One region of the Agrobacterium sp. LEGMi-208b genome, then DNA from elsewhere that is predicted to be linked to it. Evidence: predicted binding sites of a transcription regulator. Region 1 holds the regulator's gene; the other holds the start of a gene.
The links. The regulator PhoB, encoded in region 1, activates phosphate uptake and scavenging genes when phosphate is short. The targets are predictions, from matches to a motif close to TGTCATNNANCTGTCAT.
Positions count from the first base shown of each region.

Region 1 (5,161 bases):
GCCTGCAACAGCTCGCCCGACGGGATCTTCGCCTTGATGCCGAGAAGCAGGCCTTCGCCGCGAATTTCCTCGATGACATCAGGATAACGATCCTTCAGCGAGGCAAGGCCCTGGCGGAAGACCAGCGCGACATCACGGACCTTTTCCAGAAAGCCCTCCGAGAGGACGACATCAAGCACCGCATTGCCAACAGCCATGGCCAGCGGGTTGCCGCCATAGGTGGTGCCATGCACGCCTGCCGTCATGCCGGAAGCGGCATCCGCCGTCGCAAGGCACGCGCCGAGCGGGAAACCGCCGCCGATACCCTTGGCAACCGCCATGATATCAGGCGCAACACCCGTCTGCTCATAGGCGAAGAGCTTGCCCGTACGGCCGACACCGGTCTGGACCTCATCAAAAATCAGCAGCATGCCATGCTCGTCGCAGAGCGACCGCAGCAGCTGCAGAAATTCTTTGCTGGGCGCGCGAATGCCGCCTTCGCCCTGAATGGGCTCTATCAGAAGCGCGGCCGTCTCGGCGGTGATGGCGGCCTTCAGCGCATCGACATCACCGAAGGGCACCTGGTCGAAACCCTCGACCTTGGGACCGAAACCTTCGAGATATTTCTGCTGACCACCGGCGGCGATCGTCGCCAGCGTACGGCCATGAAAGGCGCCTTCGAAGGTGATAATCCGGAATTTTTCCGGATGTCCCTTGGAATAATGATAACGGCGCGCGGTCTTGATCGCGCATTCCAGCGCTTCCGCGCCGGAATTGGTGAAGAAGACCTTGTCCGCGAATGTCGCTTCCGCCAGGCGCTTTGCAAGCTTTTCCTGGCCCGGTACTTCATAAAGGTTCGAAACGTGCCAGACCTTCTCGGCCTGGGTCTTGATCGCTTCCACGAGGTGCGGATGGGCGTGGCCCAGCGAGTTGACCGCGACACCGGCTGCAAAATCCAGATATCGTTCGCCGCTTTCCGTGAACAGCCAGACGCCCTCGCCTCGCTCGAAGCGCAGGGGGGCTCTTGCAAATGTATCGAACAATGGCGCGGCGGCTTCGGCCATGGCTGTATCACTCCTTGCGCGGATGCGCTGTCAGACGTTGTCAATAGGCCTTCGGGGTTATCCCTTGCCTGAAAATCAAAAATGCCGCCTCGCGGCGGCAGGGGCACTATTGTCACTTCGCCTGCCGATGTCAACAAAAGTCCGCGTTTCCCGGGCTTCTCAAGCACTAGTAGGAGGTGGCCGGTGAGGCCCAAGGTGTTGCCTTTCAGACTCAACTCGCCAGCAAGTTGGGGAAAACCGGAAAATCGATTCCAGATGATTCCCCCGACTCTTGCCACAGAGTCAGGCTGGCACTAGGTTAATCGCTAATTACTAGACTGCATTGCGGCGGAACTAGTCACCAAAAATCCGGCGGAAACCACGCTCGCGGCACGCCCGCGAGACGGAGAGGGATTCTGCCGACATTATACGCGACGAGCGGAGAAGCGGCATGAACTGGACAGACGAGCGGGTCGAAAAACTCAAGAAATTGTGGTCCGAGGGGCTTAGCGCCAGCCAGATAGCGGCACAGCTGGGCGGTGTCAGCCGCAATGCCGTAATCGGCAAGGTCCATCGCCTTAACCTGCCTGGCCGCGTGAAGGCCGGCGGCCCGGTGACTTCGGCGCGTTCCGCGCCCAAGCGCGCTGCCGCCCCTGCCCCACGCGCGACGAATTTCGCAACCCGCGTCAGCGCTGCCCCCGCACGGGCCTTGAACCGCTCCAACGCGGCAACCGCGCTGCACGAGGAGATCGATATCGAGACCGCCGAAGTTCTCGAATACGTTCCTTCCAAGAACGTGGTTACGCCAATTTCCCGTCGCCTGACGCTGACGGAACTGACGGAGCGCACCTGCAAGTGGCCGGTCGGCGACCCCTTGAAAGACGATTTCCATTTCTGCGGTTGTGAAGCACTGGAATCTTCGCCCTATTGCAAGTTCCATGCAAAGCTTGCCTACCAGCCGGTAAGCGAGCGTCGCAAGGCTTGAGTGTTGCGGCACGCATTTGACACTCAAAAACTACGGGCCTTCGGGCCCGTTTTTTTGTGGGAAAATTCAAGGCGGTTCCTCCTTGCAGCACGCGTTGTTTAAGAGGCGCTCCAATCCTTGTTCTTGCGCAATCTGCGGACGCAAACCGCGAAGCGTCCCTTACTGCAAATGCTCTGAATTCGTCGGCGGCGTGCCGCGCCCTTCCTGACTGGCTTCTCTGCGCAGTCCAAATCTCAGCGAACCGTCTATCGCCCCCAAGAATGACAGGGGTGCCGCATTTGCGGAAGGTTCAAAATCGAAAGGCCCGACACCCATTCCGGTCCCGGGCCTTCTGATTTTTGGGGAATTATCCCGAGTGAAACCATCGGTTTCGGTTTTGCTCAGGCTTCCATCGAATATCCAGCACCGCGCACGGTGCGGATGACATCCTGCATATGCGAAAAATTGAGCGCCTTGCGCAGACGTCCGACATGCACGTCGACGGTACGCTCATCCACATAGATATCGTGGCCCCAGACGCCATCCAGCAATTGCGAGCGGGAGAATACCCGGCCCGGAGAGGTCATCAGGAATTCCAGCAGCCGGAACTCCGTCGGGCCGAGGCGCACTTCGCGGCTTTTCCGGTGAACGCGATGGGTCTCGCGATCCAGTTCGATATCACCGCATTTCAGCACCGAAGACAGAACCTCAGGACGAGCCCGGCGCAGCATGGCCTTGACGCGGGCCATGAGTTCCGGCGTCGAGAACGGCTTGACGACATAATCGTCGGCGCCGGTGGCGAGGCCACGAACCCGTTCGCTTTCCTCGCCGCGCGCCGTCAGCATGATGATGGGCAGGCGTTCGGTTTCCGGCCGCATTCTAAGCCGCCGGCACAGTTCGATGCCGGAAACGCCGGGCAACATCCAGTCCAGGATGAGAAGATCCGGAATACGCTCCTGCAGCCTGATTTCCGCCTCGTCGCCACGGGGTATCGTGTCGACGTCATATCCCTCAGCCTCGAGATTGTAACGAAGCAGGACGCTTAGCGCTTCCTCGTCTTCCACAACTGCAATCTTGGGCACCATATGCTAACTCCGCAAGCCGCTGCTTGTCTGTTACTCGGTCACCGAACCGAGCGTGTTGGAACTGTCGTCCTTCGGACGCTCGCCCTCCGGCTGGCTGCCGGTGGTCATGTAATAGATCGTTTCGGCGATATTGGTGGCGTGGTCGCCGATACGCTCGATGTTCTTGGCGCAGAAAAGAAGATGCGTGCAGGTGGTGATGTTGCGCGGATCTTCCATCATGTAGGTCAGAAGCTCGCGGAAGAGCGACGTATACATGGCGTCGATTTCCTCGTCGCGCTCGCGGATGGCATTGGCCTTCTCGGCGGAGCGTGTGGAATAGACGTCAAGGACTTCCTTGAGCTGCACCAGTGCCAGCTCCGACAGATGCTCGATGCCGCGGGCGAGCTTGCGCGGCACGCCGGTTCCGGCAACCGCGATGACGCGCTTGGCGGTGTTCTTACCGAGATCACCGACGCGCTCGAGGTCGCCGGCGATACGCAGGGTGCCGATGATCTCGCGAAGATCGGCCGCCATCGGCTGACGTCTGGCGATGGTGACGATGGCCTTGTCGCCGATCTCCCGCTCGGAATGGTCGAGGATCGTATCGTCGGAAATGACCTTCTGCGCAAGTGCGGCATCGGAATTGACGAGCGCACGCACGGCGTCGGCGCACATCTGTTCCGCAAGACCGCCCATTTCCGCGATGCGGCGCGTCAGAAACTTCAATTCATCGTCATAGACGGAAACGATATGCGAATGGGTCGTTGTCTGTGTCATGGTCTAGTCCTCCGGCTTGGCCTGCATGCGCGTGCCCAGAGCGGGCACGGCAGAGGCACCAGTCTTGTTCGGTTTCGATAAAGCGCCGGCCGGGATCAGCCGAAGCGGCCCATGATGTAATCCTGCGTGCGCTGATCGTCGGGATTGGTGAACATCTTGTCGGTTTCGTTTTCCTCGACAAGATGGCCAAGATGGAACATGGCCGTGCGCTGGGAAACACGGGCCGCCTGCTGCATGGAGTGTGTGACGATGACGATCGTGTAATTGGTGCGCAGCTCGTGGATCAGCTCCTCGACCTTTGCGGTCGCAATCGGGTCGAGCGCCGAGCAGGGCTCGTCCATCAGGATCACTTCCGGGCTGACGGCAACCGCGCGGGCAATGCACAGACGCTGCTGCTGACCACCGGAAAGGCCGGTGCCGGATTCGTGCAGGCGATCCTTCACCTCGTTCCAGAGACCCGCCTTCTGCAGGCTCTGCTCGACGATCTGGTCCATATCCGCCTTGTTGCGGGCGAGACCGTGGATGCGCGGGCCGTAGGAAATATTCTCGTAGATCGACTTCGGAAAGGGGTTCGGCTTCTGGAACACCATGCCGACACGGGCGCGCAGTTCCACGACGTCGATCTGCTGATCGTAAATATCGTCGGTGTCGAGCGTGATCTTGCCGGTGACCCGGCAGCCGTCGATCGTATCATTCATACGGTTCAGGGTACGCAGGAAGGTGGATTTACCGCAGCCGGACGGGCCGATCAACGCGGTCACCGTATTTTCCCGAACGTTGAGGTTCACGTCGTAAAGCGCGCGCTTCTCGCCGTAATAAACCGAAACGTCCTTGCCGATCATCTTGTATGAGACTTCATTCATTTTCTTGTCCAGCGCCTTTTCAACTGCTGCTTCCGACAACATGTTCATTGCTCAAGCTCCCTCTACCAGCGCCGTTCGAAGCGGCGACGCAACAGGATTGCGCCAACATTCATGACGATGAGGAACAAAAGCAGGATGATGATAGCGCCGGATGTCCTTTCGACAAAGGCGCGCTCGGCTTCGTTCGCCCACATGTAAATCTGCACCGGCAGGGCCGTGGACGGATCCATCGGCGTTGTCGGGTAATTCGCGACGAATGCCACCATGCCGATCAGCAGCAGCGGCGCCGTTTCGCCCAGCGCGTGGGCGAGACCGATGATGGTGCCGGTCAGGATGCCGGGCATGGCAAGCGGCAGCACATGATGGAAAATCGTCTGCATCTTGGACGCGCCGAGACCGAGGGCTGCGGCGCGGATCGACGGCGGCACGGCTTTGAGGGCTGCGCGGGTCGCGATGATGATCGTCGGCAGG
Region 1 covers NZ_CM183445.1:1,172,089-1,177,249, forward strand. Annotated here, with positions in the region: gene AC5YUO_RS05845 (aspartate aminotransferase family protein) at 1-1,043, opposite strand, end outside; gene AC5YUO_RS05850 (GcrA family cell cycle regulator) at 1,474-2,007, shown strand; gene phoB (phosphate regulon transcriptional regulator PhoB) at 2,388-3,071, opposite strand; gene phoU (phosphate signaling complex protein PhoU) at 3,102-3,827, opposite strand; gene pstB (phosphate ABC transporter ATP-binding protein PstB) at 3,923-4,738, opposite strand; gene pstA (phosphate ABC transporter permease PstA) at 4,753-5,161, opposite strand, start outside.

Region 2 (5,161 bases), 820 kb from region 1:
CAAGTTCGTAGCAATAGGTGATCTCGCGCTTTTCCGCCGACCAATAGACATCCGGACGGCCACAGGATTTGGCTGTCAGCTTGACGTCGCCGTTCAGGGCATAAGCGCCGAAACTGCGGCTGATGAGATCGAGAACCTTCGATTCCCTGACCATGATGGCATAGGGCTCAAGGTCAGGATCGCGCGGCGGCACGTAGCTGACGGAAAATCTGGAAGATGTCTGGCTGCGGTGGGGGGCGAGAAATTTCTCCCAGGCAGAAGCGACGCCCGGATAGGCGGCAGCACATTTGTCGAACTCGGCGTTGGGAAGCCCCATCATGGCGGCCAGATCGCCATAACCGTCCTTGTCGCGGCCGACCATCAGGCAGGCCATGTTGCGATCGCGGCTCCTGTCGGGCACCAGCGCGGAGAAGACCGGCGCTTCGTGCTCGGGCAAAGTCTCCGCCTCACGCGCCAAATACCAGCTGTCGGTGGCGTTGACGAGCGCGGTGTCGAGCCATTCCTCGTTGGCCTGCAGGATGAGCGTGCCCGCCAATTGATCGGCCGGTGCCTGCGCGCTTGCTGTTTCCGCCGTCCCGAAATCCGAGATCAGCATGCGCGCGCCCTCATGATAAAGCGAGAAGATCGCGTTGCCGATGACGAAATTGACCGCCTGCTGCAGCTGTTCGTCGGACAGGCCATCCAGACCGGAGGCGACCTGTGCCTCGGCCTCAATCGGAACCGTCAACGAAACGAAAGCCAGCGGAACGGCGGCCAGAAAACGACGGAACATAAAATCAGACCTTCCGGTAACGAGGAGCGTCACTGATTCCCGAAGCTAACGAGTCACGCAATGGGCTGGTTGCATCGCCTGTCAAGAATCGGGTGGATAGTGATCCGTTTCGGGACCATAGCTGCAAAGAAGCAACGCCGATGCCAACCCGGGAGGCCCGACCATGACCGATCTCGTTTTTACTGCAATGCCGGCTAAAGAAGCCGGGGCCTTCCGGGCGGGAGCCGCCGATGCCTATGGCAACCCGCCGGAAAAGGCCGTTTCTCCGGGCGGCATGCCCTGCCGCCATTGCCTTTCCCAGATCGGAAAAGGCGAAGGGATGCTGGTCCTCGCCTACCGGCCCTTTCCTTCGCTGCAGCCCTATGCGGAAACGGGGCCGGTGTTTCTGCATGCCGCCGCCTGTGAACGCTATCCGCAGACGGAGACCGTCCCGCCAATGCTGGACAGCCCTGACTACATCGTGCGCGGTTATGGGGCGGATGACCGCATCGTCTACGGCACCGGCGCGGTAACCGCGACGGGCGAGATCGTTTCGCGCGCGCGGCACCTTCTGGAGCGCGCTGACGTCGCCTATGTGCATGTGCGATCCGCCCGCAACAATTGCTACCAGTGCCGTATCGATACAGCATAATCGGCAATTACCTGCAATTTTAAGAGAAGAACTAAACGGCTCTCAAGCTTTCCGGGCCATGATGCGGGTATCGGAAACAATTGATTTGAGCAGCAAGATGACAAACAACCTCAACATGGCGACCCGGACCGCGCCCCGCAGCAAGACCAGAATTTTTGCGACCGTGCATTATTTCAGCCAGTCGACCAGAGGACGCGTGGTCGATCTTTCGGCAACCGGAATGGCACTCGAACTGGACGGGCCTTTCGCTGCCGCCAAGGGCAGCCGGGTCAAGGTGCAGAGCGACGATCTGGGCTTCATCGAGGGTGTCGTTCAGTGGCAGCACATGAACCGCCTCGGCCTGCAGCTCAAGCTTTCCACCAACACGCTGGCGCAGCTTTCCTCCTATTTCCGCTTCTTCCACGAAGAAGTAAAACCGACGCTGGCACGCTGACCCGCTGGTGCAGAAAACAGGAATGCGCAGAGCAGACGATGCGCATTCTCCGGCACGGCGACACCCGCGCCGCGCGCCCATGACAAAAAATTTATCAAACGGTTGAAAACAGGCCCATCTGTCACGGGCCTGTCATTTTGGTGATGGACTCCTCTGCGATTGCTTCTACCCTGTCATTTTTCCTGACAGAGCAAGCTTCATCCGAAGGAGTTCCCATGTCGTCGCTTCTCGCTCTCCACCCCATCACCCGCAGGTCGCTGCTGGGCGGCATCGCAGCCTCCTCGGCGCTGGTGATGCTGCATCCTTTTGCTGCACGCGCGGCGACCAATCAGGCGCATCTGCGTATCATGGAAACGACCGACATCCATGTTCATGTCTTTCCCTATGATTATTACGCCGACAAGCCGAACGACACGATGGGACTGGCGCGCACCGCCTCGATCATCGACACCATCCGCGCCGAAGCCGGAAACTCGATGCTGGTGGACAATGGCGACTTCCTGCAGGGCAATCCGCTCGGCGATTATATCGCCTATGAGCGCGGCATGAAGGCTGGCGACAAGCACCCTGTCATCAATGCCATGAACGTGCTGGGTTACGATTGCGGCACGCTCGGCAACCACGAATTCAATTACGGCCTCGACTATATGTCGAACACGCTGGCGGGCGCCGGTTTCCCTTACGTCTGCGCCAACCTCACCAAGGGTCAGCTCGCTTCCGATCCGAAAAACGACGAGCTGTTCTTCAAGCCCTATGTCATTCTGGAAAAGCAGATCCGCGACGGCGGCGGCGTAACGAGCCCGGTCAAGGTCGGCATCATCGGTTTCGTGCCGCCGCAGATCATGATGTGGGATTCCAAGAACCTGGAGGGCAAAGCCCAAACGCGCGACATCGTCGAGGCGGCGAAAGCCTGGGTTCCGGTCATGAAGGAAGAAGGCGCCGATATCGTCATCGCCCTTTCCCATTCCGGCATCGACGGCAAGGGCCAGACGGACCGCATGGAAAACGCCTCGCTTTACCTGGCGGGAGTGGAAGGCATCGACGCCATCTTCACCGGCCACCAGCATCTCGTCTTCCCGGGTCCGAAGACCTGGGACGGTATCGAGGGCGTGGATGCGCTGAAGGGCACGCTGCAGGGCAAGCCGGCGGTGATGGGCGGTTTCTGGGGCTCGCATATGGGCCTCATCGACCTGCTGCTCGAAAAGGACGGCAAGAGCTGGAAGATCGTCGACTTCACCTCTGAAGCCCGGCCGATTTATCACCGCGACGAAAACCGCAAGGTCGTCGCCGATTTCACGGACAAGGCGGAAGTCCTCGCCGCCGCCAAGGCCGATCACGAGGCAACCCTTGCCTATGTGCGCCGCCCGGTGGGCAAGACGTCCGCTCCGCTCTATTCCTATTTCGCGCTGGTAGCGGACGATCCGTCCGTGCAGATCGTCTCCAATGCCCAGACCTGGTACATCAAGGACATGCTGAAGGAAGGGCAATACAAGGATCTGCCCGTGCTTTCGGCGGCGGCGCCTTTCAAGTCCGGCGGTCGTGGCGGTGCGGATTATTATACCGATGTCCCCGCCGGTGACATCGCCATCAAGAACGTCGCCGATCTTTACCTCTACCCCAATACGGTGCAGGCGGTGCTGATCAACGGCGCGCAGGTGAAGAACTGGCTGGAAATGTCGGCGGGCATGTTCAACACGGTCGAGGCCGGCGCAAAGGACGCGCCGCTGCTGAATGCGGATTTCCCCTCCTATAATTTCGATGTCATCGATGGTGTCACCTATCAGATCGACATTTCCAAACCGGCGAAATTCGACAAGGACGGCAAGGCCGTCAATCCGGACAGCAACCGCATCGTCAACTTGCAATTTGAAGGCAAGCCGATCGATCCCGAGCAAAAATTCGTGGTGGCGACCAATAATTACCGGGCAAGCGGCGGCGGCAAATTCCCCGATATCGCCGGCGACAAGGTGATCTTCGTCGCCCCCGATACCAACCGCGACGTGATCGTGCGCTATATCATCGATCAGGGCACCATCAACCCGTCGGCGGACGCCAACTGGTCCTTCGCACCTGTCGCCAATACCACGGCGATCTTCGAGACCGGCCCCAAGGGTCGCCATTACGCGGCCGATATCAAGGGTGCGAAAATCGAGGATGCCGGTGACGGCGCGGAAGGTTTTGCGAAGTTCCGTCTCGTTCTTTGAGGGCTTCGGCCTTTCGGCTGCTGGCGGCAGGGGGAAGCTCTGCCGCCATCCTTGGGCTTGTCCCAAGAATCTAACCACGTCAACAAAATCAATCCGCAGCAGATCCTCGGGACAAGCCCGAGGATGACGCCGAGTTTGATGGAAACTAAATACCGAAGCTATCCCCTCAATCACGTCCGCCGAGCGTTCGCAGCAGAAGCGCCAGTTCCGCCGGCGGCTTCTGCTCGACACGTCTATAATCGCTGCCATCGCGGTTGCGGCGGATGAGCCTCAGGCCGACCATGTCGCGCCTCAGCATCGCCGCATCGCCAAACAGGTGCAGGTTATCCAGAAAGCTGCTGAATTCCCGTTCGGAAAAGCTCCGCCCGGCGGGAATTTTCGCCCATAGATACCAGAGGCACAGTTCCTGATGCGAGCGCCGGGCTGGCCATTGCATCAGCCGGCCGGTGGCATCGAAGACACGGACGGTCTTCAGCACCCTGCCCTCATTCACGGCCGGCAGGATCTCAGGCCGGGAAGGTCCGCTTTCGGCGGATGGGGTGCGTGAAGCGCGCAGATGCTGGAAATTGCGGAACCCGGCAGCCCGGCTCAGAAGATTGAGCATCTCCACATGGCTCGGCTGGCGGTCCAGCCTGCCGATCTGTTCGCGCAGCGATTTGGCAAAGGTCGAGAGATCGGCGATATCGATGGAAAGGATCGAACGTGGCATGACTTATCCTCACGTGCCATTCCGAAAAGGTGTCGCTGATCGCCGGCTTCCGACAGGGCACGGGATAAGTGCTGTCAATCTTTCAAAATGCAGGTTTAGCTTCCCTTGCGGGACGGCGATGCCTCGGTGAACTGCTGACCGTGGTTCAGGTATAGGCAGGCCGGTCACTGCCGTCAATTGGTGTTGCCTCGGCACAGGACCGGGATCGCCGCGTGTTTCTTCTCCCCACCGGGGAGAAGGTCGCCCGAAGGGTCGGATGAGGGGGCAACGTTGCCGAATATCTCCACCCTTGCCCCCTCATCCCGCTGCCGCGGACTTCTCCCCGGCGGGGAGAAGAAATACGCGGTACCCTCTCAGCCTAAAAACAATTGTCGCGGCTCCAGCCAATATCACTCGGCGGCGACAGCGATGT
Region 2 covers NZ_CM183445.1:347,740-352,900, forward strand. Annotated here, with positions in the region: gene AC5YUO_RS01760 (DUF4344 domain-containing metallopeptidase) at 1-772, opposite strand, end outside; gene AC5YUO_RS01765 (DUF1203 domain-containing protein) at 936-1,403, shown strand; gene AC5YUO_RS01770 (PilZ domain-containing protein) at 1,501-1,836, shown strand; gene AC5YUO_RS01775 (bifunctional 2',3'-cyclic-nucleotide 2'-phosphodiesterase/3'-nucleotidase) at 2,052-4,040, shown strand; gene AC5YUO_RS01780 (DUF2087 domain-containing protein) at 4,207-4,749, opposite strand; gene AC5YUO_RS01785 (LysR family transcriptional regulator) at 5,139-5,161, opposite strand, start outside.
Region 2: a site for PhoB is predicted at 1,956-1,972, ahead of AC5YUO_RS01775 (bifunctional 2',3'-cyclic-nucleotide 2'-phosphodiesterase/3'-nucleotidase). Genes of this name have one in related genera too.